Regions from separate parts of the Lysinibacillus sp. 10T31 genome, predicted to be linked through region 1. Evidence: riboswitches for the same ligand, from Rfam matches in the RefSeq annotation. Region 1 holds a riboswitch; each other region holds the start of a gene.
The links. Region 1 has a riboswitch for cobalamin ahead of AC1DCY_RS08690 (hypothetical protein). Riboswitches for the same ligand answer to the same signal wherever they lie in the genome.

Region 1 (10,755 bases):
TATTGCTATGCAATTAACGAAATTAGCAAAAAAACCACCTCGTGCGATTGCAGAAGCTATTTTAGAAAATCTTGACACAGCAGGTACAGATATTGAGAAAGTCGATATTGCTGGCCCTGGCTTCATGAATATTACTGTGCGTAAAGATTTCTTAGCAGGTGTAGTAAAAGCAGTGCTTGAGCAAGGTGCTGATTATGGTCGTTCTAATGCTGGTGCAGGAGAAAAAGTTCAAGTTGAATTCGTATCTGCGAATCCAACAGGTGATCTTCATTTAGGTCATGCGCGTGGAGCTTCTGTAGGGGATTCATTATGTAATGTGCTAGATATGGCAGGTTTCGAAGTATCTCGTGAGTACTACATTAACGATGCGGGTAACCAAATTAATAACTTAGCGTATTCACTTGAAGCGCGTTATAAGCAAGCTTTAGGAATGGATGCTGAGATGCCGGAGGATGGCTACCACGGTTCAGATATTATTGAAATCGCTGGTAAACTAGCAGGCGAGCATGGCGATACAATTTTATCTAAAACTGATGAAGAACGTTTTGCATTCTTCCGTCAACATGGTTTAGCGTTAGAATTAGACAAGTTAAAAACAGACCTTGCAAACTTCCGTGTAAACTTTAATGTGTGGTATTCAGAAACTTCACTATATGAAAACGGCAAAATCGAAGTAGCGTTAGATAAACTGAAAGCTAATGGTCATGTATTTAAAGAAGACGGTGCTACTTGGTTCCGTTCAACAACATTTGGTGACGATAAAGACCGCGTGTTAATTAAAAATGATGGCTCTTTCACATATCTGACTCCAGATATCGCCTACCATGAGGACAAAATTGTACGTGGCTTCGATAAATTAATTAACATTTGGGGAGCTGACCACCACGGCTATATCCCACGTATGAAGGCTGCTATTCAGGCGCTTGGCTACGACCGTGATACACTTGAAGTAGAAATCATCCAAATGGTTCAGCTTTATAAAAACGGTGAGAAATTCAAAATGTCTAAACGTACAGGGAACGCTGTTACAATGCGTGAGCTTGTAGAAGAAGTTGGCTTAGATGCAGTTCGTTATTTCTTCGTGAAAACTGCTGGCGATTCTCACATGGACTTTGACCTTGACCTTGCTGTATCTCAATCAAATGAAAACCCAGTGTATTATGCACAATATGCGCATGCACGTATTTCTTCAATTTTACGCTCAGCAAATGAGCAAGGCTTTGCTGCTACAACAGATCATTTAACTCTGTTAACTGCAGAAAAAGAAATTGATTTACTGAAAAAAGTGGGCGACTTCCCGAAAGTGGTAGCAGATGCTGCGAAGCACCGTACACCACACCGTATCGCCAACTATATTCAAGAAACAGCAGCTGCATTCCACAGCTTCTATAACGCTGAAAAAGTGTTAGATGCTTCAAATAAAGAGCTAACAGAAGCTCGTTTAGCCCTTATTACTGCTGTACGTACAACAATTGCCAACGCATTACGCTTAATCGGCGTATCTGCACCGGAAAAAATGTAATAATAGTCTTTCTAGCCCCCGGCACGACAATGTGCCGGGGGGTTTTTTGTGTTGAAATGGATTTGATAATTAGAGCTGAGCTGTTGAAGCGACGGAAAGAGCCGCGAGGTCAACGGGACGACCCGCCAGAGCGACGGAAAGAACCCTTGGAGCGACGGATAGTCCTGCCGAAGTGACGGAAAGAGCCCAAAGTGACGGAAAGAACCGCCAGAGCGACGGAAAGAATCATCGAAGCGACGGATAAAATCCGAAGTGACGGAAAGAACCGCCAGAGTGACGGAAAGAATTGTCGAAGCGACGGAAAGCCCCGCCAAAGTCGTGGATAGGGAGGTCAAAATGATGGATAGAACCGGCAAAGTCGTGGATAGAAAGGTCAAAATGATGGATAGAATCGTCAAAGTCGTGGATAGGGAGGTCAAAATGATGGATAGAACCGGCAAAGTCGTGGATAGAAAGGTCAAAATGATGGATAGAGTCATCAAAGTCGTGGATAGAAAGGTCAAAATGATGGATAGAGTCATCAAAGTCGTGGATAGAAAGGTCAAAATGATGGATAGAATCGTCAAAGTCGTGGATAGAAAGGCCAGAATGATGGATAGAATCGTCAAAGTCGTGGATAGAAAGGTCAAAATGATGGATAGAACAGGCAAAGTCGTGGATAGAAAGGTCAAAATGATGGATAGAACAGGCAAAGTCGTGGATAGAAAGGCCAAAGTGATGGATAGAACAGGCAAAATGACGGAAAGCCCTGCCAGAGTGACGGAAAGAATTGTCGAAGCGACGGAAAGCACCGCCAGAGCGACGGAAAGAATCGTCGAAGCGACGGAAAGAACCACCAGAGCGACGGAAAGCCCCGCCAAAGTCGTGGATAGAAAGGTCAAAATGACGGAAAGCCCCGCCAAAGTCGTGGATAGAAAGGTCAAAATGATGGATAGAGCCAGCAAACGGAAGAACAGCACCACCGTAATATTCAAATTCATCTACTTAAATCGATAATTTTCTCCAAAATTCAGAAATCTTGTTGAAGTTTACGTTAGCGTCAATGGTATACTGAATGAAAATCGGAAGGGGGAGATGATATTGAGGACGATTCAAGAAGTGGCTAAGCAGTTTAATGTTTCAACACGGACAATTCGATATTATGAGGAGCTAGGGCTGCTTAATCCTAATCGATCATCTACTAATCAGCGAACCTTTTCAAAAAAAGAATTAGCGAAGCTTAAGCTTATTTTCCGGGGGAAGCGTTACGGTTTTTCACTTGAGGAGATCAAGGAGATGGTGTTGCTGTTTGATTTTGATCGCACGGGCATTCAACAGTTGGAGCGTACGGTCGAATATGGGGAGCAAAAAATTCAAGAGATTGATAGCAAAATAGCAGAGCTTGCACAAATGAAGAGTGAATTACTGCAATTACAAGGCATATTTACAGAAAAATTAGCGACTTTAAAGGGAGAGATGGACGATGAATAGTTCGAATTTGTTAGCACGTAATGCGCGAAAGTACCCTATGAGTGAAGCTGTTGTTTGTCAGGGGAGACGATTGACTTATCGTGATTTAGATGAGCAAGTGACACGTCTTAGTCATGCTTTAGTAGAGCAGGGGGTACGGCAAGGCGATAAAGTGATTATTTTTATGCCTAATGTTGTAGAGTTTATTGTTAGCTATTTTGCTATTCAGCGCGTTGGAGCAATTGTCGTTCCAGTAAATGCGAAATTTACGTTGCAAGAGGTTGAGTATGTAGCACAGCATGCTGATGCTAAGGCTATTCTAGTACATGAGGCAATTTTTGCAGCAGTCGAAAATATCACGATAATTCCTTTGAAAATCAAAACTGGTCAAGAGCAGGCTGGTTGGCTAAACTATGAAACACTGATTCAACATGCAAGCATTCAAACAATTGATTGCCAGTTGAATGAAGATGATGTTTCAACGATTTTATATACCTCGGGTACAACAGGAAAACCAAAGGGTGTGTTGTTTAGCTATCGCAATATTTTAACTGTAGCGCAAATGATTGCAGTGGAAATGGAAGTGAAGCCAGAAAGCCGGATCCTTCTTATGATGCCGTTGACGCATTCAGCCCCATTACATTTATTTTTAATGGCAGGAGTACTTGTAGGCTCGACAAATGTGCTAACGCCAACATTTACACCTGATTTATTTATTGATTCAATTGAGCAGGAAAGAACAACGCATTTCTTTGGCGCACCGGTTGCTTATTTGTTAACTGCCCAACTGCCGAGGTTGCAAACAGCTGATTTATCATCGATGAAATGGTGGGCTTATGGTGGAGCGCCTTTATCACAAAGCGAAGTTCGCCATTTACAAAAAGCTTTCAGAACAGAAAATTTAACGTGTGTCTATGGCTTAACAGAGGCTGGTCCAAACGGTTCAATAATGTTTGGTGAAGAGCATGCAACGAAGGCGGGTAGCGTTGGTCGGCGTGCACCACTTGGAGCAGAGTTGCGTATTATTAACGACAATGGAGAGGATGTCCGTGTTGGTGAAGTAGGAGAAATTGTGATATGCGGTGAGGGCAATATGCTGGGCTATTACAAGGATGATAGTGCAACAAAGGCTGCATTTATAGATGGCTGGCTAAAAACAGGTGACTTAGCTCGCTTAGATGAAGACGGCTTTATTTGGATTGTCGATCGTAAAAAGGATGTTATTTTTTCAGGCGGTGTGAATATTTACCCGAAAGAAATTGAAGATAGTATGTTGAGCTATGAGGGGATATTTGAAGTGGCTGTAATCGGTGTGCCACATCCGGAGTGGGGAGAAACAGTGAAGGCTGTTTATGCCGCTAAAACGGAAATTGTTGTGGACGAACTTAAAGCTTATTTGGAGGAGCATCTTGCTAAATATAAAATTCCACGCATCTTTGAACGTGTGGAAGCGCTACCACGAAATGCATCGGGCAAAATACTAAAACAATCCTTGAAGGGACAAGAGGTGAGATAGCATGAAAGTTTTACAGCAGGAAGATATGAAAACAACAAACTTTTTTAAAGATAATGAGACACTTCATAAAGTTTTAGAAATGATGCTAGATAAAGAGTTTGCGGAATATGCCACACGTGAGTTAACAGATTTCGGTGAGCTTTGTGCTGGAGATATTGATGTGAGAGCCAAACATACGGATAGAGAGGGTGAACCTCGATTACAAAGGTATAATGCCTATGGTGAAGAAGTGTCAGAGATTTGGGTCAATGATGGCTATAAAAAAACAATTGAAGAGACGTACAATACTGGCATTGTCGGCTATGTGCATAAAGATATTCCACAATTAGGTAAAAAGGGTAATTATGTGTATAGCTTTGCTCAAGGCTATATACTATCACATGCTGAACCAGGCTTTTACTGTCCTGTTACTTTAACAATGGCAACGGCTTATTTACTTGATCATTATGCGAGTGATGAGGTGAAGGAGCGCTTTTTACCACATGTTTGTGCAACAGGAGATACAGAGCTATATGAGGGGGCTACATTTTTAACGGAGCGCCAAGGTGGCTCTGATGTTGGGGCGAATGTTGTGGAGGCCAGACAGGATGGCAAGCAGTATCGTTTATATGGGGAAAAATATTTTGCATCTAACGCTGGAATGTGTGGAGTAACCATGGTATTGGCGCGTATGAAAGGGGCTCAGGCAGGCTCAAAGGGCTTAACATTGTTCGCCGTTCCATGGCGAAATGAGGATGGCACAGTTAATAACCTGCGCATTCGGCGTTTAAAGGATAAACTTGGCGTTAGAGCAGTACCTTCTGGTGAGGTGGAATTTGATGGTGCACTAGCATATGTTGTCGGTGACCCGAATAAAGGGATTTACTATATGCTGGAGGCGCTTAATTTATCAAGAATTTGCAATGCGGTTGCTTCTATCGGCATTATGCGCCGCGGTTATTTAGAGGCGAAGCATTATGTGACAAATCGTCATGCCTTTGGTAAACCTTTAACGCAATATCCTATGATTCAGGATTCACTAGGGAAATTCGCTGCCAAGCTTCATGTAGAAGTTGCCGCAGTTTTTGATCTTATTCAGCTGTACGATAAAGTAACTAGTGGGCAGGGGAATAAAGAGGACATCATTTTGAATCGCTTGTATATTGCTATTATGAAAAAAGAAACGGCAGAGCAAGCTGTACATTATGCAAGTGAAGCCATTGAATTACATGGCGGAAACGGCTATATTGAAGATTTTGTTACACCTCGGTTATTACGAGATGCACAGGTACTTACTGTGTGGGAGGGGACTGCGAATATTTTAGCTTTAGAGCTCATTCGTTTAGTTGATAAGTTTCGTGTGCACGAAATGTTTGTTCGTGTCATGGAAGAACGTCTAGAAAAACTAGCTACCAGTCCATTAGTCGAAATTGTCGTGGAGCAATTAGCAACACTAGATTCAACTTTGCAAACATTTAGCCGTTTAGATGATGCAACAAAAACTTTTGAGGCAAAAAAGGTCGCAGAGAAAATGGCGCACTTATATGAAAGTGTTGTAGCAGTCGAATGGGCACAAAGATTCGGTGGCAAATATGAGAAGCTAGCAGATATTTATTTAGAGAACACATGGGCATTACGAGAAATGGGTGCACCAATGAAAACGGTACAGTATTTTTCAGATATCGTCTAATTTCTTTAAGTATGCCGGGCATAATTGATTTGTTTAGAAGTCGTCTCGAATGGAGGCGACTTCTTTCATTTTCATGTATAATACAATCAACTGAATATTATAAAGGTTCTTTACTTAAGTAAAGTGAAAAGGGAAATCGGTGTAATTCCGATGCGGTCCCGCCACTGTATGTGTGAGTTTTTTCAATCTGCGCCACTGAAAATTTCGGGAAGGCTTGAAAAAGCGTATGGAGCACGAGCCAGGAGACCTGCCTTTATAGAAAACACGTTGTAGCCTACGAGGATAGGATGGTGGATTTTGTATATGTATTTTTGTGCAAATTTGACCCCCTCATTGTTTTATGATGAGGGGTATTTGTTTTGGAAGATGAATGTCGATAAATTTGAAAACATGGGCGATAAATTCACAATGTTAGGTGATAAACTCAAAAAGTTAGGCGATAAATTCACAATGTTGGGTGATAAACTCAAAAAGTTGGGCGATAAATTCACAATGTTAGGTGATAAACTCAAAAACTTGGGGAGATAAACTCAACATGTTGGCTGGAAGTTCGCAATGCTGATGATAACCCCGAAATGTTAGGCGATAAAAAACTAAAATGTATCGATCAATCAGAAAAACAATCAAAACTATACGCGCAAATAGACTAAGGAGGATTCACATGAAGAAAATTTGGAAAATAGGGTTATCAGCATTTTTAGCTATTGGCTTACTTGCTGCATGTAATACAAAAGAGGCGACAAATGAAAAGCCGTCATCTTCTGAGCAACAAGAGACATCAAAAGTAGATCAAGCAACATTCCCAATGACGATAACGGATGCTACTGGCAAGGAAATTACGCTTGAAGCACCGCCTGAAAAAATTGTCTCACTCATTCCGAGTAACACAGAAATTTTATTTGGCCTTGGCTTAAATAATGAAATAGTTGGCGTGACAGATAATGATGATTATCCACCAGAGGCTACTAAAAAAGATAAGGTTGGCGGTATAGATTATAATATTGAACAAATTATTGCGTTAACGCCAGATATCGTTTTTGCACATGTATCGGGTATGAGTTATTCAAAAGGAGCAATTGAACAGCTTGAGGCTGCCGGTGTGAAAGTATTTGTTGTAGCGGATGCAAAAAACTTTAATGAAACTTACACAACGATTGAACAGCTTGGTCGTGCAACGGGGAAACTAGAAGAGGCTAAAAAAATAGTCGCAAATATGAAGGCAAAAGTTGAAGAAGTTGAAACAAAACTTAAGGGTGTTGAGCCAAAGAAAGTCTTTGTAGAATCGTCTGATGAGCCACAGGTTTATACAGCTGGTAAAGGTACATTTATGAATGAAATGCTAGAAATGATTCATGCTGAAAATGTAGCAGCAGATGTAAATGGCTGGTATCCAATTGAAGCTGAACAAATTATTGCGAAAAATCCAGATGTCATTGTTGTGGCATATAATTATGTACCGAATATTTTAACGAAAATTCCACAACGTCCAGGCTTTGAGACAATAACTGCCGTAAAAAATAAGGCTATTGTACAAGTGGATGAAAGTACGACAAGTCGTCAAGGTCCTCGGTTAGCAGATGGTTTTGAGGAATTAGCAAAGGCCGTTTACCCAGAGGCGTTTAAATGAGTAAAACAATTGCAGCCTATGTAACAGCAATTACGCTTTTAATCATTAGCATCTGGTGTGGTGTAGCGATAGGCTCAGTTCATATTCCATTAGAAGTATTGTGGAATAGGGCGGCTGATGAAACAGCTGCCAATATTTTATGGAAGATTCGTTTACCTCGAGTGATGCTAGCAGGGCTTGTAGGGGCATCACTTGCAATTGCAGGGGCAGCTTTTCAAGGCCTATTAAAAAATCCTTTGGCTGATCCTTATACGTTAGGTGTTTCCTCTGGTGCATCAGTGGGCGCAGTGATGACGATTTTCTTTAGTGTGTCAATACCTGTAATCGGTCATTTTACATTGCCAACCTTTAGTATGATAGGTGCCATATTAACGATGTTTGCTGTTATGGGCTTTGCTAGAATAGTAGACCGTTCACTAAAAATGGAAACTCTTATTTTAACAGGAGTTATATTTAGTTCATTTTTAGGTTCTTTGATTTCATTAATGATCGCATTATCTGGTGAGGAGCTACGCCAAGTGATTGGTTGGCTGCTCGGCTCAGTATCGATGCGTGGTTGGCCATACGTTCAGATGATTATCCCGTTTGTCATAATTGGCTCCATTATGCTTTGGACACAAAGACGTGAATTAAATGTTCTGTTATATGGTGAAGAACGCGCAAAGCATTTAGGTGTCAATGTTAAGCGCAGTAAATATATTATTTTAGTGGGTGGGTCCATGTTGACAGGAGCTGCGGTAGCTGTTTCTGGAACGATAGGCTTTGTTGGTTTAGTCGTGCCTCATATGACGAGAATGGTTTGGGGTTCCGATCACCGTCATTTATTGCCATTATCATTTTTTAATGGGGCAACTTTGCTGATTATTTGTGATTTAATAGCACGAACAATTATTATGCCAAGAGAGCTACCGATTGGTGTCATTACTGCATTTATTGGAGCGCCCGTTTTTTCTTATATTTTTTATAAGCAACGTAGAAGCAAGGGGGTACGGGCATGATTGTTGTTGAACATCTTTCCGGCGGCTATGAAGACGTACCTATCGTCCAAGATATAAGTTTTTCCGTTGAAAAAGGCAAAATATTAGGGATTTTAGGCCCGAATGGTAGCGGGAAATCCACACTGTTAAAAGTAATAAGTGGCATACTACCAGCAACCGCAGGCACTATATTAGTAGATGGTAAAAATATTAGCTCTTACAATGCGCGTGCATTAGCAAAAAAAATGGCGGTGCTACCACAATTACATGCAAATGCCTTTTCAAACAGTGTTCGAGAGGCAGTATCACTTGGACGTTATCCACATCAAACAGGCTTCTTTTCGAGCTGGACTGATCGTGATGAACAGGCAGTCCAACATGCGATGATGCAAACGGGTGTGAAACGCTATGAACAGACACCGATGGAATTTTTATCGGGCGGTGAACAGCAAAGAGTTTTTGTTGCCCAAGCGCTTGCACAAACAGCGGAAATATTGCTGTTAGATGAACCAACGAACCATCTAGATATTGCCCATCAACGTCAAATTTTAGATATGGTGCGAAAGGAAGCAATTGAAAGTGGTTTGACCGTTATTATGGTACTGCATGATATGAATTTAGCCTCCCTCTATTGTGATGAATTATTACTTATGGAGGAAGGTCGGATGCGGGCATTGGGGGCGCCACACGAAGTATTAATCGCTTCGCAAATCGAAGAGGTCTATCATGCCCGAGTTGCAACTTATGCACATCCAGAAATTCCAAAGCCACAAATTACAATGATGCCAGCATCAGTTGAACATCAGCAGCGTGCAGTCATTACAAAAGAAAATTTCGCTGTTACAGAACGTTATATTAAGCTTCAATCAGAGTTTCCTTTAAAAACAGTGTCCTCAGCTGTCCATAATCCTGGTATCGGTTGGTATGATTGTCTATTAAATCGTTCTGTACCAATAGATTATGTCATTAGTGATGTAAAGAAAGAGGTCGCTGAATTTTTGCTAAAAGAGCATTTTTCATCTACAGGTACAGTCGTCATGTTAACAGCTGTCCCAACAAATCTTGTAGCTATTAATGAATTTAAAGCTTCCTTTGGCAGCGTCCTTGTAGCTGTTACGGCTGGAGTTGGCAATGCTGTTGATGTGTCTCGTACACATGAAAGACAAGATGAACCACATATTGGTACTATAAATACGTGGGTTATTGTTAATGGTTGTTTATCAGAAGAAGCATTCTTCCAAGCAATGATGACGGCTACCGAGGCGAAAACAAAGGCATTGCAATCGGAAAATATTCGTGATGAACTTAGTGGTACAATTGCGACAAGTACTGCTACAGATAGTTTATTAATTGCAGCTACACAAAAAGGGGAAGAAATGCTGTACGGAGGTCCCATTACTGATGTAGGTAAGATTATCGGTAAAGGTGTTTTTGAAACAACTGTGCAGGCCATAAAAAATTATAAAAATAACTTTAGGAGATGAGAGAAATGAAACTTTACACGAAAACAGGGGATACAGGGAAAACAAGTCTTATCGGTGGACGCGTTGATAAAGATAGCTTACGCGTTGAAACATATGGGGCCATCGATGAATTAAATTCTTTTATTGGTAAGGCTGTCAGTGAACTAGATCGTGAGCTATTCAAAGATGTTCTGATTGATTTAGAAACGATTCAGCATGAGCTTTTCGATGCAGGCGGAGACCTCGCTAACGTTATGAAGGAGCGTCATTATAAGCTGACAGAGCAGCCAATTGAAGTGTTAGAAACACGAATTGATGCATTGTCAGATGAAGCTCCTCCGTTACAGCGCTTTATTTTACCAGGTGGTGCACCAGCAGCTGCAACCTTACACATTGCTCGCACAGTAGCACGACGAGCAGAGCGTCAAATGGTAACGCTTATGAAGGAAATCGAAGACGTACCGACGATTGTACAAAAATATTTAAACCGTCTATCTGACTATTTATTTGCAGCAGCACGGGTTGTAAATCA
Region 2 (10,755 bases), on a different contig from region 1:
ATAAGCACTTTGCCCTTAGAGATGAATTCTGCACGTTTATCGACAAGTGAATGAATCGTTGTGTAAGAAAATATGGCATTGTTGTAATGTGCTGCAATGACTTGTCTTGCAACTAAATCATAAATTTTTTCTTCTTCTGTACTTAGCTTCGCTACGTCTGGTATTTGCTCTGTAATAATAATTGCATGGTGATCGGTTACTTTTTTTTCATTCACATATCTTTTATTATTCATAATTGAACTTGTTGGGGGCGGAAGAAGACCTTTAGATTTATCAATTTTACTTAAATGCTCTAGTATCTTAGGTAGTGTTTTTGCTTCTTCATTCGTTAAAAATTGTGAATCAGATCTTGGATAGGAAACTACGCCCTTTAAATAAAGCTTTTGCAAAATATCCAGTGTATTTTGTGGTGAGAATTTATAGGCCTTGTTTGCTGTAGCTTGTAATGCAGATAAGTTGAATAACAATGGAGGAGCGTATTCCTTTGTTTCTCTTTTAATACTATTAATTTCTACATTTTTATTGATACAGAAATTAGCAATCGCAATAGCTTGTCGTTCCTCTTGAACCCTTGAAATGTTATCTTTATGCCATTTTGCTTTTAACATTTTTCCATTAAAATTAAACTCTGTTTCCACTTCCCAAAATGGTTCTGATTTAAAATTCGCAATTTCATGCTCTCTCTTTACTATTAGTGCAAGTGTAGGTGTTTGTACACGACCAATTGAAAATACATCTTTCACGCCATTTCGTTTGAGGAGTACCGTGTATAATCTGGATGTGTTGATGCCAATTAGCCAGTCTGCACATGAACGACTTAGTGCTTCAAAATAAATATCACGTGTTTTCTCTTCTGGTAGTAAGTTTGCAAACCCATTTTTTACAGCGTTTTCTGTTAAAGATGATATCCATAGACGTTTCATCGGTTTATTAACACCGCATACTCTCAAAATGGTGCGGATAATTAACTCACCTTCACGCCCAGCATCACCACCAATGATGATTTCTCGAATATCAGGTCTTTTTACTAAACTTTTAATTACATTGAATTGTTTATATTTTGATTTTGTCACTTTATATTCGAATCGATCTGGAATAATCGGTAATGTTTCTAATGTCCATTTCTTCCATGTTGGATTATATTCCTCAGGTGCTTTCAATTCACATAGATGTCCTATCGCCCATGTAATTAGTGCTCCATCTGGAAAATATGTGTTAGGCTTAACTTCAAAGTAACCAGCTTTTTTTGTAAAAGAAAAGGGGGCAGCTAATTTTGCAGCTTGATCTGGTTTTTCTGCAATTACTATTTTCATATATCCTTCTCCTATTAATAATAATTACAACTTCTTGTATATTAATTATAAATTAATTTTCAGTATAACGGTAATATTAATAATTGTGTTTATCGGACTGCTCTTCAAACTAAAAGATGTCCGAAAATTCATCTGCTAATGTTTTTTCTTTTTTTAATGGGATTACGTTGTGATATTGAATATAGAGAAGAAGGCTAAATATATTTATTTTTCTAAAAATAATTAATGTTTAATAGTTCTATTTTACAGCTATTAAACGCTCGTTTATTAATATTTTTACTTTAATGTATTATATAATATAATTGCTATCTGGAAAATATTCTGATATTGTTCCTCTTATAACTTAATAATTCTTGTTGGTGCGAATGACATTGTTCGTTTGCTTAAAAGGGAAATCGGTGCAAATCCGATGCTGTCCCGCAACTGTAATGGAGAGTCTATACAATAGTCACTGTAGCGAGCTATGGGAAGGCGTATAGATGATGAACCTGAGCCAGGAGACCTGCCAATAAAAGTAACAAACTTACATAGAACCACGAGGATGGTTGTAGTGACTGGGAAGAGACGCCCTTTATTTAACTATGACATCCTCTTGTGACAAGGGGATTTTTTTTATGCCCTTTGCTTTAAGAGAGGAGAGCGTTTTGAAAAATCCAACAACAAGAAAAATCAACCTACTCTTATTAGTATTGACTGGTGTCGTTCTAATATCAATGACGTTAGCGATAATGGTAGGCTCTGTATCTATTACACCTGGTATTGTATGGCGTATTTTTTTGTCGCATATCCCGTTCAATCCACTTGGAATTGCAGAAGATTGGAGTCGTTCGCAGGAAATTATCATATGGCAAATTCGTACTCCCCGCGTAGTACTTGCCATAATAGTCGGAGCGGGTCTTGCTATTTCGGGAGCTGCTATTCAAGCTTTAGTTCGCAACTCAATCGCAGACCCCTATATTTTGGGTGTATCTTCCGGTGCATCTGTCGGTGCGACGTCTGTTATTTTACTTGGAGCTTTTTCATTTTTGGGTATGTATGCGCTATCATTTGCGGCTTTTATAGGTGCGACGATTGCAGTACTAATCGTGTTTTTCTTAGCACGAGTTGAGGGGCGAATTTCAGTTATTCGATTATTATTAGCCGGAATTGCCGTGTCACTAGTTTTGTCAGCAATGACGAATTTTATGCTGATGATGGCGAAAGAAGAGGGCGGCATAAAGGCAGTGATGTATTGGATGATGGGAAGTCTGGCTGGAGCAAAATGGGGGAATTTATTGATTCCATTCGTTGTTTTAACGGTCGTCTACGTAGTTTTACGTCTCCATGCACGTCATTTGAATTTACTTTTACTAGGCGAAGAATCTGCTGTTACGCTAGGGGTTAATTTAGAGAAATTTCGATTGCTACTAATTTTATTAATTTCCCTATTAACAGGTGTCCTTGTTGCTGTAAGTGGTGCAATTGGCTTTATAGGTCTGATTATTCCACATATCGTACGTATGATTGTCGGCTCAAATTATAAGTTTGTACTGCCAGTCAGTGCATTAGTTGGTGCGATATTTTTAATATGGGCTGATGCAGTTGCACGCATTGTGATTGCACCTGAGGAAATGCCGATTGGAATTATTACGGCTTTATGCGGATGCCCATTTTTTATATGGATGTTGCGTAAGCAAATGTATTCTTTCGGGGAGGAGAATTAGATGGTATACGTAGCAAAAAACCTTACTTTTGCTGTGCAGCAGGTGAAAATATTAAACAATGTTTCTGTACATATTCAAGAACGCGAGTTTGTGGGCATAATTGGCCCTAATGGCAGTGGGAAATCGACCCTATTAAAAAATATGTACCGTATGCTACAACCCCAAGAGGGAGAAGTATTTTTATTTAATGAAAATATTTACAAGCAATCTTCAAAGGAGATAGCAAAGCAACTAGCCGTCGTAGGGCAGGAAACACCAGTGCTATTTGAGTTCACTGTTAAGGATCTTGTTGCAATGGGACGTACACCGCATAAAAGGCTTATGGAAGTGGATACAAAAGAAGATCTAGCTATTGTCGAGGAATCGATGCAGCAAGCAGGCGTTCTGCATTTAAGTGAACGTACTTTTAGTTCATTATCTGGTGGTGAGAAAAAACGGGTCGTTGTTGCAAGGGCTTTGGCGCAACAGGCTAAGGTCATGGCATTAGATGAGCCAACGAATCATTTAGATATTCAGCATCAACTCCAGCTCATGGATTTAATACAGAGCTTGCCGATTACGGTCATTGTAGCCTTGCATGATTTAAATATTGCAGCAACTTATTGCGATAAAATTTATGTTTTAAAGGACGGAGAAATTGCGGCGTATGGAACTCCGTTTGATGTATTAACACCCTCATTGCTACAAAAGGTGTTTGGTGTACATGCGGAAGTTAGTGTACATCCTGTCACGAAAAAGCCGCATATTTATTATATATCTGAGCAATTTTTATAGTTAGTTAAGGAGTCTTAGATTTCTTTCTATATATTTTTTAGAAAAAAGGAGAAGTAGACATGAAGACATTAAAAAGCGTATGGCTTGTTCTTGCAATCGCAATGCTAAGTATTTTAGCGGCTTGTGGTAACGGGGAAAAACAAGATTCAGCATCGCAAAGTGAACAAGTAGAACCAGCAAAAGCAGGAGCAACGGAAGTAACGATTGACAATAACAATACGACACAAGTCTATTCGGAAGCACCTAAAAAAGCGATTAGCTTAAATCAACATGTGACAGAGATTATGCTAGCGTTAGGCTTAGAGGATTCGATGGTCGGAACAGCATATTTAGATGATGCAATTTATCCACCGTTACAGGCAGCGTATGAAAAAGTTCCGGTATTAGCTGAGCAATACCCAACAAAGGAACAAGTGATTGATTCAGGCGCAGATTTTTTATATGCAGGCTGGAAAAGCGCGTTTAGTGAGAAGGGTGTCGGAACACCAGAAGAACTAGAAGCACTTGGCATCCACACTTATTTACATACATCTTCAAGCATTAAAAATCCTAAGTTAGAGGATATTTTCGGCGATATTCGTAACATCGCCAAGATATTCCATGTGGAAGAGCGTGGAGAAAAGTTAATTGAGCAAATGACAAAAGATGTAGAGGACATTCGTTCGAAGCTTCCGCAAGAGGAGGGTAATTTACGTATTCTTGTATTTGATAGTGGTGAGAAAGATGTTTTCACTGCTGCACAAAACTTCATGAATGAACTTGTGACAGTAGCAGGTGGAAAAAATATTTTCGGTGATGTTGAGTCTGGCTGGGCAACTGTTTCAAAAGAAGATGTAGTTGAGCGCAACCCTGAAGTTATCGTTGTAATTGACTATGGTTCAACTACTGCTGAAGAAAAAATTAATTTCCTAAAAAATGATCCAGCACTAAAAGAAACGGATGCGGTATTAAACGGACGTTTCGTTATTTTACCACTATCAGCAGCATCCGAAGGTGTTCGTGCGGCTGAAGCAATTCGAATTTTGGCACAAGGATTTTATCCAGAAAGCTTTCAATAAAAAAGAGGAGCTAGCCATGTGCTAGCTTTTTTTATAGGAGGAGTGTAAAAATGACTATAAATGCTTTTAGCCATAATATTCCTGAAAAAACATTTGCTAAGTTAAACAGAGAAGGTGAATTTACGCGTCTTGCTGTGAGTCCTGGCATTATTAACAAACATTATACACCAGCACAATTTCAAACAATCGCGGAGGTAGTCGGAGTGAGTGGCGCTATTAAATATTCTGCGTCCTACAGTATACTACTATCCGTACCGACAATAGAATTAACGACGGCCAAAAGGAAGTTGGAAGAAGCGGGCTTATATATTGCAAAGCAAGGACAGATTGTAGCTATGAAGGCTTGTGATTTTTGTGATGGCGATAAAATGGAGGCAGCACAGATTACAGAGGAGCTGTATCAGCAGCTTGAAGGCTTGGAAGTACCAAGCAGGATTCGCATTAATATGAATGGCTGTGCATCAGCTTGCTATAATGCCGTTTATGATGATATTGGGCTTGTCTATCAGAAAGATAGCTTTGATGTGTATTTAGGGGCTGTTCCGATGGGGAAAAATGCACAGGCAGGAGAGCTATTTGTGAAAAAAGTTCCTGTACAAGATATCGAAAATCTTTTGCAGGAAATAATTAGGTTCTATAAAGAACTTGCTCACCATAAAGAACCATTTTACAAATTTTACAAAAGAACAAAAGATGCAGACTATTGGCAAATGATAAAAGATCACCCAGGTAATCAATGATATGAAAATAGTTCCGTAAATGAAATCATGAAAAAAAGATCGAAAGCAATAGAAAGTAGAAAGCTTTAATGGAATTTTCCGAACATTGTTATTTTGACATTCATCAACATACTTTATTTCAAAGCAAAGCCACTTATTTTTATAATTAAAAAGTGGTTTTGCTTTTTTGTTGAATTTTTTGCAGTGAATATGGCAAACTGAATACGGAGATAAATCTGAACATGATCCATCTTTCACCTAATGGCATAAGCGTCTTACGAATAAAATTATGTATTGAGTTAAATACGACATGCCCCACAGGAACACTACTAAAGTTAACAGTCTAATATTGGAGGTAGAAAATTGAGCAAAAGGAGATCAGTTGGGTTAGAGTTGCGTACATTATCGCTTTTAATGAGAAGACAATTGGATCAAACCATATGTACTATTCAAACGGAAAGAGATAACCTTACTGCAATGCATGGTTGGACGATTGGTTATCTTTACAAAAATCAAGATACAGATGTATTTCAAAAAGATTTTGAACGAGAATTTTCTATTCGCAAATCAACAGCGTCGAGAATACTGAAATCTATGGAAAGTAATGGATTGATTAATAGGCAAACTGTTCCCTATGATTCAAGACTCAAAAAAATTGTCTTAACAGAAGATGCGTTGAAAATACATGACAGTATCATGACGCGTAGAGCAATGCTTGAACAAAAATTACTAACAGGTATCCCGGAAGAGAAACTTGAGGTTTTTTTTGAAGTGATGGATGCTATGAAAGAGAATATTGAATCTTGAAGAAGATGCAATTTTGAGGTTTTTATTACTATATAGTTAGCATGCTAACTAAATAAGGAGGACTGCAAACATGTTGAAAATATTTAAATACTTAAAACCAAAAGAATGGACGCTAATCGTAGCCAGTATTGTGTTCATTGTAGGGCAAGTTTGGCTGGATTTGAAGTTGCCGGATTATATGTCTAAAATTACGACACTTGTACAAACAGAGGGCAGTAATACGAGCGACATATGGTCAGCTGGAGGGAAGATGCTTTTATGTGCCCTTGGCAGTATGATATTGGCAATCATTGTAGGCTATTTTGCGGCAAGAGTAGCAACTTCTCTTTCAAAGGAATTGCGAAAAGGAGTATTTGACAAAACTCTATCTTTCTCTATGGAGGAAATTAATGGTTTTTCAATCGCAAGTCTTATTACTCGTTCTACTAATGATATAACGCAAATACAGCAAACTGTTGCAATGGGTCTTCAAGTTATGATTAAGGCTCCTATCCTTGCAACATGGGCTATTTTGAAGATCATGGGGAAAAGTTGGGAGTGGTCAGCTGCAACAGGAGTAGCTGTCATTGTTTTACTTATTTTGATAGGTAACCTGATCATCTTTGTGCTACCGAAATTTAAAGTCGTTCAAAAACTGACAGATAATCTTAACCGAGTAACAAGAGAAGGTTTAACTGGTATTCGTGTTGTTCATGCTTATAACGCTCAAGGGTATCAGGAAGAAAAATTTGAAAAAGTAAATAACAACTTAACTGATACAAATCTTTTTGTAAACCGCCTTATGGCCCTTATGCAGCCGGGGATGGGTCTGATTATGTCAGGTTTAACTCTTTCTATCTATTGGATTGGAGCGCATTTAATTAATAATGCAGCGGGTATGGATAGAATCGGTAAGTTTAGTGATATGGTGGTATTTTCATCTTATGCAATGCAGGTAGTTATGGCATTTATGCTATTATCAATGACATTCATTTTGCTACCTAGAGCAGCAGTATCGGCAGCACGTATAAATGAAGTACTAAATACACCTCAAACAATTATTAATGGAGAAAGACAATCGTCGCCTAAGGGAATCGAAGGTGAAATCGAACTGCGTAATGTTAGCTTTAAATATCCTAATGCAGAGGACTATGTGTTAAAAGATATTAGCTTTACAGCACATAAAGGCGAAACAGTCGCTTTCATTGGTTCTACAGGTAGTGGTAAAAGTACGCTTATTAATTTAATCCCAAGGTTTTATGATGCTACTGAGGGAGAGGTATTAGTCGACGGTATTAATGTGAAAGAATATGCACAAGAAGCTCTTCATAATAAACTCGGATACGTTTCACAAAAAGTCGTATTATTTTCAGGGACAGTAAAATCTAATGTTACCTACGGTGATAACGGCCAGTCTCCATCAACAGATGAGGAGATTAAAAAAGCGGTGGAAATTGCCCAAGGTAAAGAATTTGTGGAGACAATGGAGGGCGAATATGAAGCAACGATTGCCCAAGGCGGTACAAATCTTTCTGGAGGACAAAAACAACGTCTCTCTATTGCAAGAGCAGTGAATAGAAATCCAGAAATCTTTATTTTTGATGATTCGTTCTCTGCATTAGATTATAAAACAGACCGTCAACTTCGTTCTACTTTGAAAAAAGAAACGAAAGGTGCAACTTCATTGATTGTGGCACAGCGAATTGGAACGATTAAAGATGCTGATAAAATCATTGTTCTTGATGAAGGTAAAATCGTTGGTATAGGAAAACATAGTGAATTATTGAAAACTTGTAACACTTATCAGGAAATCGCCTATTCGCAACTATCGAAGGAGGAGTTGGAAAATGCCTAATACACAAAATAAGCCTCGAAAAGGTCCAGGTGGTCCAGGTCATATGGCTCCTGGAGAAAAGCCCAAGAATTTCAAAAAGCCTTGGGCGAAGTTGATTGCCTATTGTAAACCTTATTTACCAGCGATAATCTTTGCTCTTGTATTAGCAGTTGTAGGAACAATTTTCACAATCATTGGACCGAATAAGCTTAGTGAGATCACCGATTTGATAATGGATGGCATGGCTGGTGAGATTGATATTACGGCTATCGGAAAAATTGGTCTGTTCCTTGCTATTTTGTATGGGCTGAGTTTTATTTTCAATTATATTCAGGCGTTTATTATGGCTACAATTACTCAGCGAGTATCCAAAAAGTTACGGACTGATATCTCGAACAAAATCGATAGATTACCGTTGAAATATTTTGATTCAACAACGAATGGCGATGTATTAAGTCGTGTCACGAATGATGTGGATATGATTGGACAGTCTCTAAACCAAAGTATTGGTTCGTTAGTGACAGCGGCAGTTATGTTCTTTGGATCTTTGATTATGATGTTCACTATTAATGTTACAATGGCTCTTTCTGCCATTGCTGCAACTTTCATTGGATTTGTATTTATGACCTTTATTATATCCAAATCCCGCAAGTATTTCGTTCGCCAGCAGCAGGACCTTGGTAGAATAAATGGCCATATTGAAGAAATCTATTCAGGACATGATGTCATGAAGGTTTATAATGGTGAAAAAGCGGCGAAGCAAGAATTTAATGAAATCAATGAGAGTCTTTTTAATAGCGCTTGGCGAGCACAGTTTATGTCAGGGATGATGATGCCGCTCATGATCTTTATTGGAAATTTAGGTTATGTTGTGGTTTGTGTAGTAGGTGCTGCACTAACAATGAAAGGTTCCATTACATTTGGTGTTATTGTTTCATTTATGGTGTATATCCGCTTATTTACGCAGCCGTTGTCTCAGTTAGCACAGGCAGCTACAAGCTTGCAATCAACTGCTGCAGCAAGCGAACGTGTATTTGAGTTCTTACAAGAAGAAGAGCTTAAAGATGAAAGTGATAAGAAAGCCACTTTAGAAGCCAAAGATGTTAACGGCAATGTGAAATTTGAAAACGTTAAGTTCGGATATACGAAAGAGAAACTTATTATTAAAGATTTCTCTGCTGAGATAAAAGCCGGTCAAAAAGTGGCCATTGTCGGACCTACTGGGGCTGGGAAAACAACGCTTGTTAATCTTCTCATGCGTTTCTATGAAGTAGATAGCGGGGAAATCATGATTGAGGATGTACCGACTAAGTCCATTACGCGTAAAAATGTTCACGACTTATTCTGCATGGTGCTGCAAGATACTTGGCTATTCGAAGGTACCATTAAGGAAAATATCATTTATAACAAAGATCATGTAACCGATGATGAAGTAGTTGCAGCATGTAAAGCAGTAGGTTTGCACCACTTTATTAGAACGTTGCCAAAAGGTTATGATACAGTTTTAAATGATAATACAAGTTTATCTGTAGGACAGAAACAGCTTATTACGATTGCAAGGGCAATGGTTAAAAAAGCACCATTGCTTATCTTAGATGAGGCTACTAGTTCCGTTGATACGCGTACTGAAGCACTTATTCAAAAAGCAATGGATAAATTGATGGTGGGCAGAACATCATTTGTTATTGCACATAGACTTTCAACAATTAAAAACGCCGATTTAATTTTAGTTATGAAAGACGGAGATATTATTGAAAGTGGTAATCATGAAGAGCTAATTGCTGAAAAAGGATTCTATGCGGATCTATACAATAGTCAGTTTGAAAATGCAGATGCTTCTTAAAATTGAATGCCATCTATTCGCTTTTGGCTACTAGGGCAGTGTGTAGCTTCGTAAATAAGATGGATAGTCTACAAGTAAGATTGATAAAAATCACCTCGTTCCTTAGAGGTGATTTTTTTATTGGATATTTATGTTAAAATGGATTTAAATTTTGTGAAGAAATGTAGTTAAACTAACTGCGCAGGACAGTTCAACAAGAGTTTAGGTACCAAAACAATTGAAAAAGGCCAAAGGGGGTATTTCTATATGAATAATAACTTTATTGAAAACATTCAATCCTGTTATTCTGACCTTTCCATTGAAGACTTTTATCTTAATGAAATTGGACAGAATAATGATGTGTTAATTGTAAACAAATCTTTGGTTTTTAGATTTCCAAAATATAAAAATGGCATCATTCAATTAAGAAGAGAGACGGAAATTTTGAAATATATTAAAGGGATCGTTTCCACTCCTATTCCGAATCCAATTTATCAGTCTTTTGAAGAGGTAGAACCAGGTAAGGTCTTCACTGGCTATAAACTAATAGATGGTGTTCCTTTGTGGAAGGAAAGTTTAACAGATGTTAATAGCGTTGAATTGGTGAAAAGGTTGGCAAAACAACTTGTTTCTTTTCTTGTAGAACTCCATTCTATTTCAGGAGAAAAAGCAAGTCGAGATTTGAAACTAAAGGTTCGTAATCCTAGTGAAGAGATGTATAACCTGTATGATAAGATTCAAAATAC
Region 3 (10,755 bases), on a different contig from region 1:
TGTAAACTGTCTCGCATAATTTCTAGCATTTCTTCCTCGTTTGGCACATGCGGACTATGAATATCATATACCCCTAAACCAATTCCTTTTTTATATGGATGAACTTGAAGTGAAGCGATAAGCTCCCCATGGCTACGAGATGTTTCAATTGAAATAACATCTGCATCAAGTGAACTAATTGGTTCTATGAAATCGTTAAATTCACAGTAACACATATGTGTATGGATTTGTGTTTCATCTTTGACACTAGATGTAGCAAGTTTGAAGGAATTGACAGCCCACTCCAAGTAAGCTCCCCATCCTTCTTTGCGAAGCGGTAAACCTTCTCGTAGTGCTGGTTCATCAACTTGAATGATGGAAATGCCTGCGCCTTCGAGGGCTTCAACCTCTTTGCGAAGTGCTAATGCAATTTGAAAAGCTACATCTTTTCGTGAAATATCGTCTCGCACAAAGGACCAATTTAAAATTGTCACTGGCCCCGTAAGCATCCCCTTCACAAAACGATTTGTTAAACTTTGAGCGTACACGGACTCCTTCACGGTTATTGGTGATGCCCATGAGACATCTCCATAAATGATAGGAGGCTTTACACAACGAGATCCATATGATACTACCCATGCTTTTTTCGTAAATGCAAAACCGGTAAGTTTTTCACCGAAATACTCTACCATATCAGTACGCTCAAATTCACCATGAACTAGTACATCGATATCTAGTTCTTCTTGAATATTAATCCAACGCTTTGTTTCATGCTCTATAAATGCTTCGTATTCTTCATTCGATAATTGTTTCTTTCTCCAAACATTACGATTCCTTTTGACCTCATCAGATTGAGGGAAACTTCCAATTGTAGTCGTTGGAAATAGTGGTAATCCTAATGCTTGCTGTTGAATCTTTTGACGTTGATAAAAATCGCTGTGTCGTTCGAAATCTTGAATTGTCACGGTTTGAACTGCTTGATGAATCCTATTGTTTTGACGGATTGGATGATTTTTCAGAGCTTCAATCGCCATCATACTTTCTGACAAATTATGATTTAAGATAACATCTTTTTCTCGTCTAAATTTAGTTATATCGACAATTTCTACGATTTTTTCATCTGCGAAAGCAAGTGCTTGCTTTAGAACAGGATCGATTTCATTTTCAAGAGAGGTTGTTATTGGTACGTGTTGTAAATTACTAGAAGGTTGAATCCATAGCTCTACGGCATTACTTAGGTTTTCGATTGCTTGAATCGTAGAGTTGAGCTCCGCAAGATTTGCACGCCAAATATCACGACCATTTACACCTCCAATTGCCAATACTTTTTCACTAGGGAAACCAAACTGACGAAGCGATTCCATATTTCCTTTATAGCCATGAACGAAATCTAAGCCAAAACCTTGAACAGGCAGTGTGATCAATGTTTCGTATGAACATAATGCTTCAAAATATGTTTGTAGCATAATTTTAGCCTCTGGTACGGCTACAGTTAACTGGGAGTATATTTCTTGCACAAGCTTAATGTCTGCTGTATCAAGTGTCGTGACAAGGGACGGTTCTTCTAATTGAATCCAATTAGCACCTGCATCCACTAACTCTTTTAATACCTGAGAATAGAGCGGTAGTAAGGATAATAAATATTCAACCTGCGTTAATTTGCTGTAACCTTTCGTTAGCTTGCAAAATGTATAAGGTCCAATCAATGTAGGCTTTGCAATAATACCGAAAGCTTCCTTAGCCTCTAAAAAATCGGCTAACACTTTATTTTCAGTTACATGCAAGGTTTGTCCCTCATACTCAGGAACAATATAATGATAATTTGTATTAAACCATTTTGTCATCTCACTCGCTACCGCTGTCTTGTTCCCTCTTGCTACACTGTAGTAGGTATGTAAATCTACCTTTCCTCCTTGCCAGTTAAAGCGTTTAGGTATTAGACCAAACATAACGGCAGTATCCAACATTCTATCGTAATAGGTGAAGTCTCCAACTGTTACCATATCTATCCCAAGTTGTAGCTGCTTTTCTATCCTAGATAAACGTATTTTCTTTAATTTTACCTGAATGTCCTCTTCAGATAGATCATTTCGCCAAAATGTTTCTAATACTTTTTTCCATTCCCGATCTTCTCCAATGTATGGATAGCCAATTATTGTACTAGTATAGTTCATGTCAATCTCCCTTTCATAAAAAAATAAAAAGCCATTCTCCTTTTTGGAAAATGGCTGCTACATGTAAAAAATTTAATGAAAAACAATACGAAAAAAGTGACTTTCGCATGAATTATTCTTCGTCGCACAGTGCCTGTAGGGTCACATTTCACCACCTATTTCCACGTAGGTATTTGGTGTGTACTAGAAATTGGCAGGTCTCCTGGCTTTTCATCAATACGCCTCACAGCCTTCCCGGTTCCCCAGTGGCATTTGTGATTTGCTCCGAATTACAGTTGCGGGACAGCATCGGATTTGCACCGACTTCCCTTTTAAGCCAAACTTTCATTTGGCACCAATTCTTACACAATATTCAATTATGGTCTTACTATAACATATATTTCAGAATAGTAGAAATTATTTTCTGACAAATATTAAACTACTTACATTCTTATTGTTAAATCTATATTATATCCGGAGCCCCATGAAAGAGGTTTGCTTCACCGCCCACTTATCCCGGAAACTTAATGTTATCCCTCGGCTTAAGTTGGGGCCAAGTTTGTACAGCAAAGTACGCATGCCGCTCAGATAGGAATTGTCAACATTAGACATTCTCACAAAGATCTTGCGGATAAAACCAGGCATCTTTTTTAATGATTCAATGCTCCTGGCTGACTTGAGATAGCTCAAATGATACGCCTGTTCATCAATACTTGCGTTAAATAGGGGATGAGTAATATCCAGGATCGGCAATTGAATTTCATTTTCGAAAACTGTATAGAGAATCCGCTGATTTTCATTAGCGCTCATGGTTTTCAACTCCACCTCACTTGAACGATGAATTTTGGTCTCACTATAAACCAAAGCTTGCGTATATATGCGCCATTTCTCAAAAATAGCTCCTGTTCTGCTGAAAATCATCTTTTTGAACAGACCTTGTAATGTGATAGTTATAAATCAACATTAATTTGAAACCATCCTGTTTCATCAGGAAAGTCCCTTCTGGATAAATTTCGGCCAGAAATCAATTGGCGATATGCAGTAATAGTACCATCGTGTGAAACTATATAAATCTTATCCTTTTTTAACAGCTTTAAATTTGCAATAAATTCTTGTGCAATGTTATTGAAATGACTATCAGGCAAAGTATTAATACCGGTAGACCACAAATCATAAGGTACATTCATATCCATTTCCAGGTTCGGGTAATCTTTTTTGATTGTTTCTAAGTTAATGATTTTATCACAAGGCAATGTTTTTCCATTTGGGCGGAAAGGGAATATTCGTGGGGATACCAATGGGCTTACTATCTTACGACAATCAACATTCAAAGTCCAAATTAATGTAGTTTCCAGCGTTCTTCTAAGAGGACTAATAAATATTATATCTTCATCCGTTAAAAGAAACTTTTTCCTTAACAACTTCGCTTGACTTATGCCTTTTGCTGTTAATGAAGGATTTTTTATATGCAAGCTATTTGGTATGGCTAATGTGTGTTCACCTTGGCCATGACGAATAAATATCAACTCCACTTTATCACCACTCTTCTTCTTAACAAATAGAAAAGCGTTATTTAGAAAATAAATCGATCAAAATAACGCTTTCTTTTTGATTACATATAATCCCAGACAGACCAAGCAGCCTCTATGTGATTACCTGATGGGTCGGTAAAGACAAAGTATTTAGCATTTTCTCCACGCATAATTATCTCGGTAACTTCTACACCATTTTTCTTTAATGATTGATGTGTATATTCAAGATCTGGACAATTCAACGTAAACGTTTGATACAGGCGACCATCGCGTAAAAAATCTACTGTTGTATGATCAATTGTTTCTACAAGGAGTAATACAACATTTCCTTCTGGCGTTGTTACTACCGCTACAAAGCCAATATCATCCTGAAACTTGGGTGTTTTCAGCTTAAATCCAAGCTTATGTTGGTACCATTCAATTGTTTCATCGATATTATTAGCCGGTAAATAGAGATAGCCAATTTTACTGAATAACGACTTTTGTTCTTGAGTAATTTCCAATTCCCTCACTCCTGAATTTTATAGGTTGGTTAATAGTATTCTTCATAATCCAATATATCCCTTTTTGTCATTGGAATAATTGCTTCACAAATGTTTTTTACTAATGACGCAGAATATTTGATTACGGTTTGGAAACAATACACCTAAAAAAGGGCTTGAGAAAATGAAAAGAATTGTTTTTGTTGTCTTACTTTTATTAGTTCCAATTGATACTATTGAGATAGTATCTGCTAGTTCTCTACAATTAACTAAAGAAACATTTGAAGCCGATGAACAGCAAGAATTATCAATAAAGCAAGCGATTGAATTAGCAAACCCCTCAGCATTGAAATGGAATGAAAATGCTCAATTAATAGATGCAATAAATATTGATTTAGATAAGCCTGGGAAGTCAATTGGAAGTAACGGCAAAAGAAAGCATTGGAATATTTTATTTGGAGTGCCAGAAACTAATAAGGCTTTTTTAGTAACCATTCATGACGGAAAAATAGATTATACAAATGATTTAACGAGGGATGGTACTTCTTCTTACCCTAAAAAAGAGTTTATACAAACGAATGATATTAAGTATGATTCACCAGAGTTGCTTCAAAAAGCATTGAAAATGGGCAATATTTATCCTGGTAAAGATTGGGCTAAAGGGTATAATTTTATGCTAATTAAAGATACAGAGAGGAATGTACCCCTTTTATTAGTAATAGGTTGGAATAGTGACCAAACAAAAATGGAAGCAGCGGGCTTTAATGCATCAACAGGAGAATACATTAAACCTAATTAAGTTTAGTTTCATTCCTTATTTTTAACTAACGCGTACTTTAGTGAAATTAGGAGGATCGACATAATCAATCATTCTTATATTATTCTCTGACTTTTTATATTTAGCTTTTTATCATCATATTTCAGGGTCACTTTTACATCAGTGATCTTTTTTATTTTTTTAAAAATTTTAATTTGATGAGTAGTTAAATATCGCAATTCCTTTTAACAACTATTCATATTATAGATTGTAGAAAGGAGGTAATTACTATGTCTGAATACTGCGGAAATGGCGGCGGCTATGGTACTGGTTCAGCATTTGCGCTAATCGTTGTTCTATTCATTCTATTGATTATTGTCGGCACTAGCTTTATCGGATTCTACTAATATCCAATACCGCCACCTATCCCATAATTATTAGGATAATATAAAGTTATCCTTTCCCTTCAAATATATACTAAGGGTCACAATCCTCCGGTGACCCTTTTAATATTTTCTTAAATCAAAGTATATAATTAAGTCGCATCTGGCTAGGTACTGAGTATCGTTTTTGAGATAGTAAAAAACAATACTAGCAACTATTGTGTTTTATTTAATTAGTGACCTGTTCAGCTGATGGTGAAATTGCCGTTCAACAACATAAATACGAATAATATAATTTATGTAAATATATTCGTTAATGACACTTATGACGAAAATACCTTATTGCTACTAAACTACATATCAAAATAAACACATTCTTTGCATACAGACAAAAAAATAACATGAGATCCCACCTCAAATAGATAGAGGATGCCCATGTTATTCTCTGTATTTAAAGTTTTTATTCCGCTATATACAACTACACTCTTCTGCACTTATCTGTATGATTTAGTTATTGATCTAGTTCTAATGGCAAAAAAGCATATTCTTCATTTCTAATAATGTCACATTTACGAACTGGAATAGGTTGTTTGAAAATTGGCCCATCTAATACTGTAGTATGGAATTCTCCACCTTCTCCGCAAGGGTCAACACCTCGAGCTTCAAGCTCCTTTATGTATTCATGGGTTAACGTCCGCCCTAGATCTTCCTCGCGCATGCCCAAAGATAAATTAACCGTTACAATGATTGTGACAAATCCTAGGTTTATGAACTCTTCAACTGCTTCACGATGATCCATTTCCCATAAAGGCATGCCTAGTTTTAATCCAGCATTCTTCGTAACCTTGTCATGCCAGCAGCCATGTTCAGGCATATCTAAGTCTCCTGTTACTAACACTTCTGCCCCTTGATTTTTAGCTTTTTCTAAAAGGCGCATAAATACTTTTTCATATTCTGTCCAGCTTGCTGCTGCAGTATAAACAGGTAAGCCAATAGATTTAGCTTGAGCACGTATGAGTTCCGGAGGCATTCCATGGGATCTGGAACGTTCCCCTTCTTCCTCCAGCATGACGATTAATCCAAGTGCTTCTCCAACCTTCATTGCTTTATATAAAGCTAAGACACTATCCTTTCCTCCGCTAAAAGAAGCTATAAATTTATGCCCTCGAGCATTATTTTTCCAATCCATTAATTGTGCCATGCATATCTTTCCCCTTTAATTTCTAATGACTTTTTTAAGCTCCTCCTCAGAATATCATAAAAACTCATTTGCAATTTTATTATTGCAAATGAGTCTATTAGAAGTAGCATTCCAATACCGCTTGATTTAATTATTTTGCTCAAGTCTTTGGTAAATTGCCATCATATCTCGTTTATTCAACTCACGAATACGGTTGAAAATTGGAATATCTGCAACAGCTTCCGAGAGTAAGCTATCATCCACAACGTCGCTTACTTTGCCAGTTAGCCATGTTTGCACGTCTACGCCTTCGACAATTTCCTTACGTCCTTCATCGTTGATGCCACTTGCAGAGCAACTAACACATGGTACGGATAATTTATAGACGCCATCATGGAGATTGTCTTCTGAAATGACTTTCTTCCCATTACAGAATGGACATTTATGACTTGCTTTAATTTTATTAATTTGTGTCACAATTTTTTTGTAGCCAAATGCTTCATAGACGTATGTTAATTTTTTGTATTTCCCATTAGTGAAATATTGATCAATAATGGTTTCTCTCGTTTCGTCAATGTTGGCAAAATCGCAAATTGTAATTAGATTTTTGCTACTTATTACTTCGATATTGTCTTTAATTTTGTCCCAGAAAGGTAAAACATTATTTAGTACTATTTCATAACCGGCAAAGCTTGCTAGATCTAATTCAAGCATTTTCAAAGATACTTGTGTTTCTCTAGGAAGTAAGGAGACATCTTCCGTAAGAGTCATATCGCCGCCTACAATAGATTTTAGTTTTTCAAGCTCTGGTAAGTTCCCTACCGTTTTTATGACCTGATCGATTGGTTGATGAATAAGCTCGCGAATATCAGTGTCTCCAAATGTTAGTTTTTTCTTATGGTTAAGCACGGCTCCTTGACAAATTGGACAGGCAATCATTTCTTTTGATTCTTTCATTTGCTCTTTAATAATTGATTTCGAAATAACGATATAACGTCCAAGGATAAAATTAAAACCTTCCCATTTTTTTGAGGACTTACTTGCTTTATCATAAAATGATTTTTCCCAATAACCATATAGGAAGGTATGTCTTTCTTCATCTGACATCTCATTGTAGCTTTTACTAATATCTTGACCCAGTTCATTCTTGATCTCATCAAAAAGGAATTGCAATTTCGGATATTGATAGTATTTTAATACTTCCATCACGTCTGGATGTAATAAGCCATCCCAGAATGGCACTGTTTTGTCTTGTATAACTATATCGAAATCAAATTTTTCAATTTGCAGGCGACCAGAACAGCTAGGGCAATGATTTTCCTGACTAAAGAAATCGAAGCTTCTTGTATCTTTATTCGTCGGATGTGCAGCCACAATATGGTTGATCAGGCCACCAATTTCATATAAAAAACTATACTGACTATACAAGTGTCTTTCTAAATCAATGGCAACGACGGGTGCGATTGTTGCGGATTCATATTCACCATAAATTAATCGAGCCATAGATGATAAGCTTTTTAAAATACCGCCTTTATAAATGTTTTCAGCATTTTTAAAAAAGCTAATATGATTTTCTTCTAAGTATTGAATGCCTTTTTTTGAATTTAGTGTTGAAGATATATGCAATGAAGCATCACTACTTGTATTGTTATGTTCGCTAAAATAATCATCATGACTGACAACATCAAGATGTCGCACAGGTTCCTGCAGTCTTTCTCCAAAATCAACGATAAAATCAGAGCTGTCTATCATATAGGCATTATGTTCAATCATTATAATAGAGACGGATTCATCTTGTAGAATGTCCCTGACACTATCAATGAATTGGTTTAAAATATTTTGCGATAAACCTTTTGATGGCTCATCAAAAATAAACAGTGTATGAGGATTTCTTGAATTCGAAAATAGCTCAGAAACTAAATGAACACATTGAAATTCACCTGTCGATAAAGATTGTGTTTTTCTTTCCAACGTTAAATAACCAAGCCCAAGTTTGATTAGTAAACTTAAGCGTTTATGAGCGATATCTTCATGTGGAAGCTCCTCAATAATGTCTTCAATAGAACGTTGGAAAATATCGTCAATGTTGTCACTGTATTTCGTCATTTTTCGTTTAATATCAAGAAACGTTGCAACAGTCGATCGGCTAGTAATCGATTGGTTGCGATCTTGTCCTACCATGACCAGTTTATCTTTTGGATATCGTTTTAAGAAATCCTTAGAGATACACTCATTGACAAGGGTCGATTTCCCGCAGCCAGACTCACCTGTAACGGTTACTAGTCTATTTTTAGGAATGTGAATGTCAGCCATTTCAATATTACGACAGTAAAGATCATGAAATTGATAAAAGTCTGTAGGTATTGCCTGATTTCGTTCCCAATGGATTGGCTCTGGACGTGGTGATTCTTCGACGATTCTGCCGCCGTATTTCCCACTACCTGGTCCGAAGAATAGTTGCTCATCAGCTGTATCGAGCACCGTATCAGAATGGTCAATAAGCCAAATTTGATTTTTATAGCCCAATTGTTTAATCTGTTCCAAAATTTTCAACAAGGTTTGGTGGTCAAGACCAACAGAAATTTCATCAATAATAATCACGGTATTTTCACTAGCGGCCATAAATTCTGCCAAGTACAGTCGAGTTAATTCTCCTCCAGACAACGTACCCATGATCCGATTTATAGTTAAGTAACCAATGTTCATATCGATAATATTTTTAAGAATATGTTGTCTCTCTTCACTAATATTTAATTCCTCTGAAAGGGAGTAAATCGCCTCAATACTTAAATTGTTAATATCCGAAATACTAAGTGGTTGATTCCATATTTCTAGTTTATACTGCTCAACTTCCGGACTATATCGCTTGCCCTCACACTTTTTGCATTCGACATTTTTAGTTGTTCCACGTCCTTTACATGCAGGACACCAGCCTAATGCATTATTAAAGGAAAAAACCTCTGGCGAAAGATCAAACTTATCTGCAAGCTTTTCACGAACCTCTTTAAAAACGCCTGTATGGGTACCAACCGTTGAACGTGGATTAGTAGAAATTGATGATTTCCCGAGAAAAAGGACTAAAGGCATCTCTTCCATCTTAATGGCACTGAAATTCGTTTCCATAATATTAGGAAACAAATACTGATATTCAGCCTTTGGCAATAAAGAAACAAGACGCTTCTTAGATTCTTCACCAATTGTTTGACAAAATGTAGTTTTACCAGAGCCAGACAATCCAGCAATGCCTATAGATTGATCTTCCGGCAAGCCGACATCTAAACGATTTATATTGTTAGCAATTAATTGATTTATTTTCATCGGATATTCTCTCCATTTCATCTAGTAATGTCATGTTAGCATAACTACAACTGGATTTGTTATGTTTATGACATGCCATTAATTATGCCTCGGCATAATTGTAGCTGACGCTTTGCTTTCGCTACAGAAAACATTTGCCGCTGTCGCTACGCTTTCGCGCAGATAAACAATGCGTCCGGAATCGGCCAGAGGCTTTAACTTCTTTCAGCCTTTGCTGAAAGAAGTTAAAGAATGACGCTTTCCGTGTTTCGGAAGCGTCCAATTGTTGATGAACAGTTTATTTTATTCATTTCCTATTTGATACCTGCTTTTGATCTTGAAAAGCAGGTATCATGATGAAGAAATCATTTTTTTACAGTTCTGCTAACACTTTTTCGAGCTGATTACCATTGTTAATCCATGCGTATTTAGCTCCTTCGATTGCTCCTTGGCGAGCTTTCGTTGTTTCACTGAATCCACTTTGATCAAAATGTAAATGTGTAGTTCCATCAGAACCTTCTGTCAACGTCCATGTCACAGTAGTAGTTTCTCCGGCACTTGCCCAAGTGTAAGATAATGTATGAGGTTCTTCCACTTTAAGTACCTCGCAATTGACAATTCCATCCCACCATTCATTTGGCTCAGCTCGGAATTGGAATTTATGTCCTACGATCGGTTTAAAGTCATTTTTCCATATCCATTTTGCAAGAGTGTCTGAATCCGTTAATGCGTTCCAAACTTTCTCAATTGAACTTGTAAATTGATAATCTAAAGATACATCTGCTGTCATTTTTCTTCCTCCAATAAAAGATTTAATATAGCCATTCTTTCTTTCCAGAATCCTTCGTAATACGATATCCAATCTTGAATTTCCTTCAACGGACCGGCATTCAACCGATACCTCGTTTCTCTACCAACCCTTCGAGCAATTACGAGATCGGCATCTTTTAGGATAGCCAAATGCTTAGAAACTGCTGTGCGACCCATTTGAA

Region 2: another riboswitch for cobalamin. It lies ahead of AC1DCY_RS21030 (FecCD family ABC transporter permease); the one in region 1 lies ahead of AC1DCY_RS08690 (hypothetical protein).
Region 3: another riboswitch for cobalamin. It lies ahead of metE (5-methyltetrahydropteroyltriglutamate--homocysteine S-methyltransferase); the one in region 1 lies ahead of AC1DCY_RS08690 (hypothetical protein).

What each region holds. Positions count from the first base shown of each region.
Region 1 covers NZ_JBFTHS010000011.1:79,568-90,322, reverse strand. Annotated here, with positions in the region: gene argS (arginine--tRNA ligase) at 1-1,522, shown strand, start outside; gene AC1DCY_RS08710 (hypothetical protein) at 1,534-2,496, opposite strand; gene AC1DCY_RS08705 (MerR family transcriptional regulator) at 2,603-2,992, shown strand; gene AC1DCY_RS08700 (class I adenylate-forming enzyme family protein) at 2,985-4,487, shown strand; gene AC1DCY_RS08695 (acyl-CoA dehydrogenase family protein) at 4,489-6,156, shown strand; cobalamin riboswitch at 6,243-6,425, shown strand; gene AC1DCY_RS08690 (hypothetical protein) at 6,454-6,684, shown strand; gene AC1DCY_RS08685 (ABC transporter substrate-binding protein) at 6,818-7,783, shown strand; gene AC1DCY_RS08680 (FecCD family ABC transporter permease) at 7,780-8,781, shown strand; gene AC1DCY_RS08675 (adenosylcobinamide amidohydrolase) at 8,778-10,244, shown strand; gene AC1DCY_RS08670 (cob(I)yrinic acid a,c-diamide adenosyltransferase) at 10,250-10,755, shown strand, end outside.
Region 2 covers NZ_JBFTHS010000044.1:27,000-37,754, reverse strand. Annotated here, with positions in the region: gene AC1DCY_RS21035 (DNA topoisomerase III) at 1-1,313, opposite strand, end outside; cobalamin riboswitch at 1,654-1,837, shown strand; gene AC1DCY_RS21030 (FecCD family ABC transporter permease) at 1,928-3,016, shown strand; gene AC1DCY_RS21025 (ABC transporter ATP-binding protein) at 3,017-3,790, shown strand; gene AC1DCY_RS21020 (ABC transporter substrate-binding protein) at 3,850-4,848, shown strand; gene AC1DCY_RS21015 (precorrin-3B methylase) at 4,899-5,588, shown strand; gene AC1DCY_RS21010 (MarR family winged helix-turn-helix transcriptional regulator) at 5,931-6,374, shown strand; gene AC1DCY_RS21005 (ABC transporter ATP-binding protein) at 6,445-8,208, shown strand; gene AC1DCY_RS21000 (ABC transporter ATP-binding protein) at 8,201-10,030, shown strand; gene AC1DCY_RS20995 (phosphotransferase family protein) at 10,277-10,755, shown strand, end outside.
Region 3 covers NZ_JBFTHS010000012.1:62,876-73,630, reverse strand. Annotated here, with positions in the region: gene metE (5-methyltetrahydropteroyltriglutamate--homocysteine S-methyltransferase) at 1-2,153, opposite strand, end outside; cobalamin riboswitch at 2,329-2,507, opposite strand; gene AC1DCY_RS09165 (hypothetical protein) at 2,601-3,053, opposite strand; gene AC1DCY_RS09160 (histidine phosphatase family protein) at 3,083-3,664, opposite strand; gene AC1DCY_RS09155 (VOC family protein) at 3,745-4,167, opposite strand; gene AC1DCY_RS09150 (hypothetical protein) at 4,331-4,945, shown strand; gene AC1DCY_RS09145 (YjcZ family sporulation protein) at 5,194-5,310, shown strand; gene AC1DCY_RS09140 (Dph6-related ATP pyrophosphatase) at 5,798-6,487, opposite strand; gene AC1DCY_RS09135 (ATP-binding cassette domain-containing protein) at 6,614-9,784, opposite strand; gene AC1DCY_RS09130 (SRPBCC family protein) at 10,137-10,553, opposite strand; gene AC1DCY_RS09125 (ArsR/SmtB family transcription factor) at 10,550-10,755, opposite strand, start outside.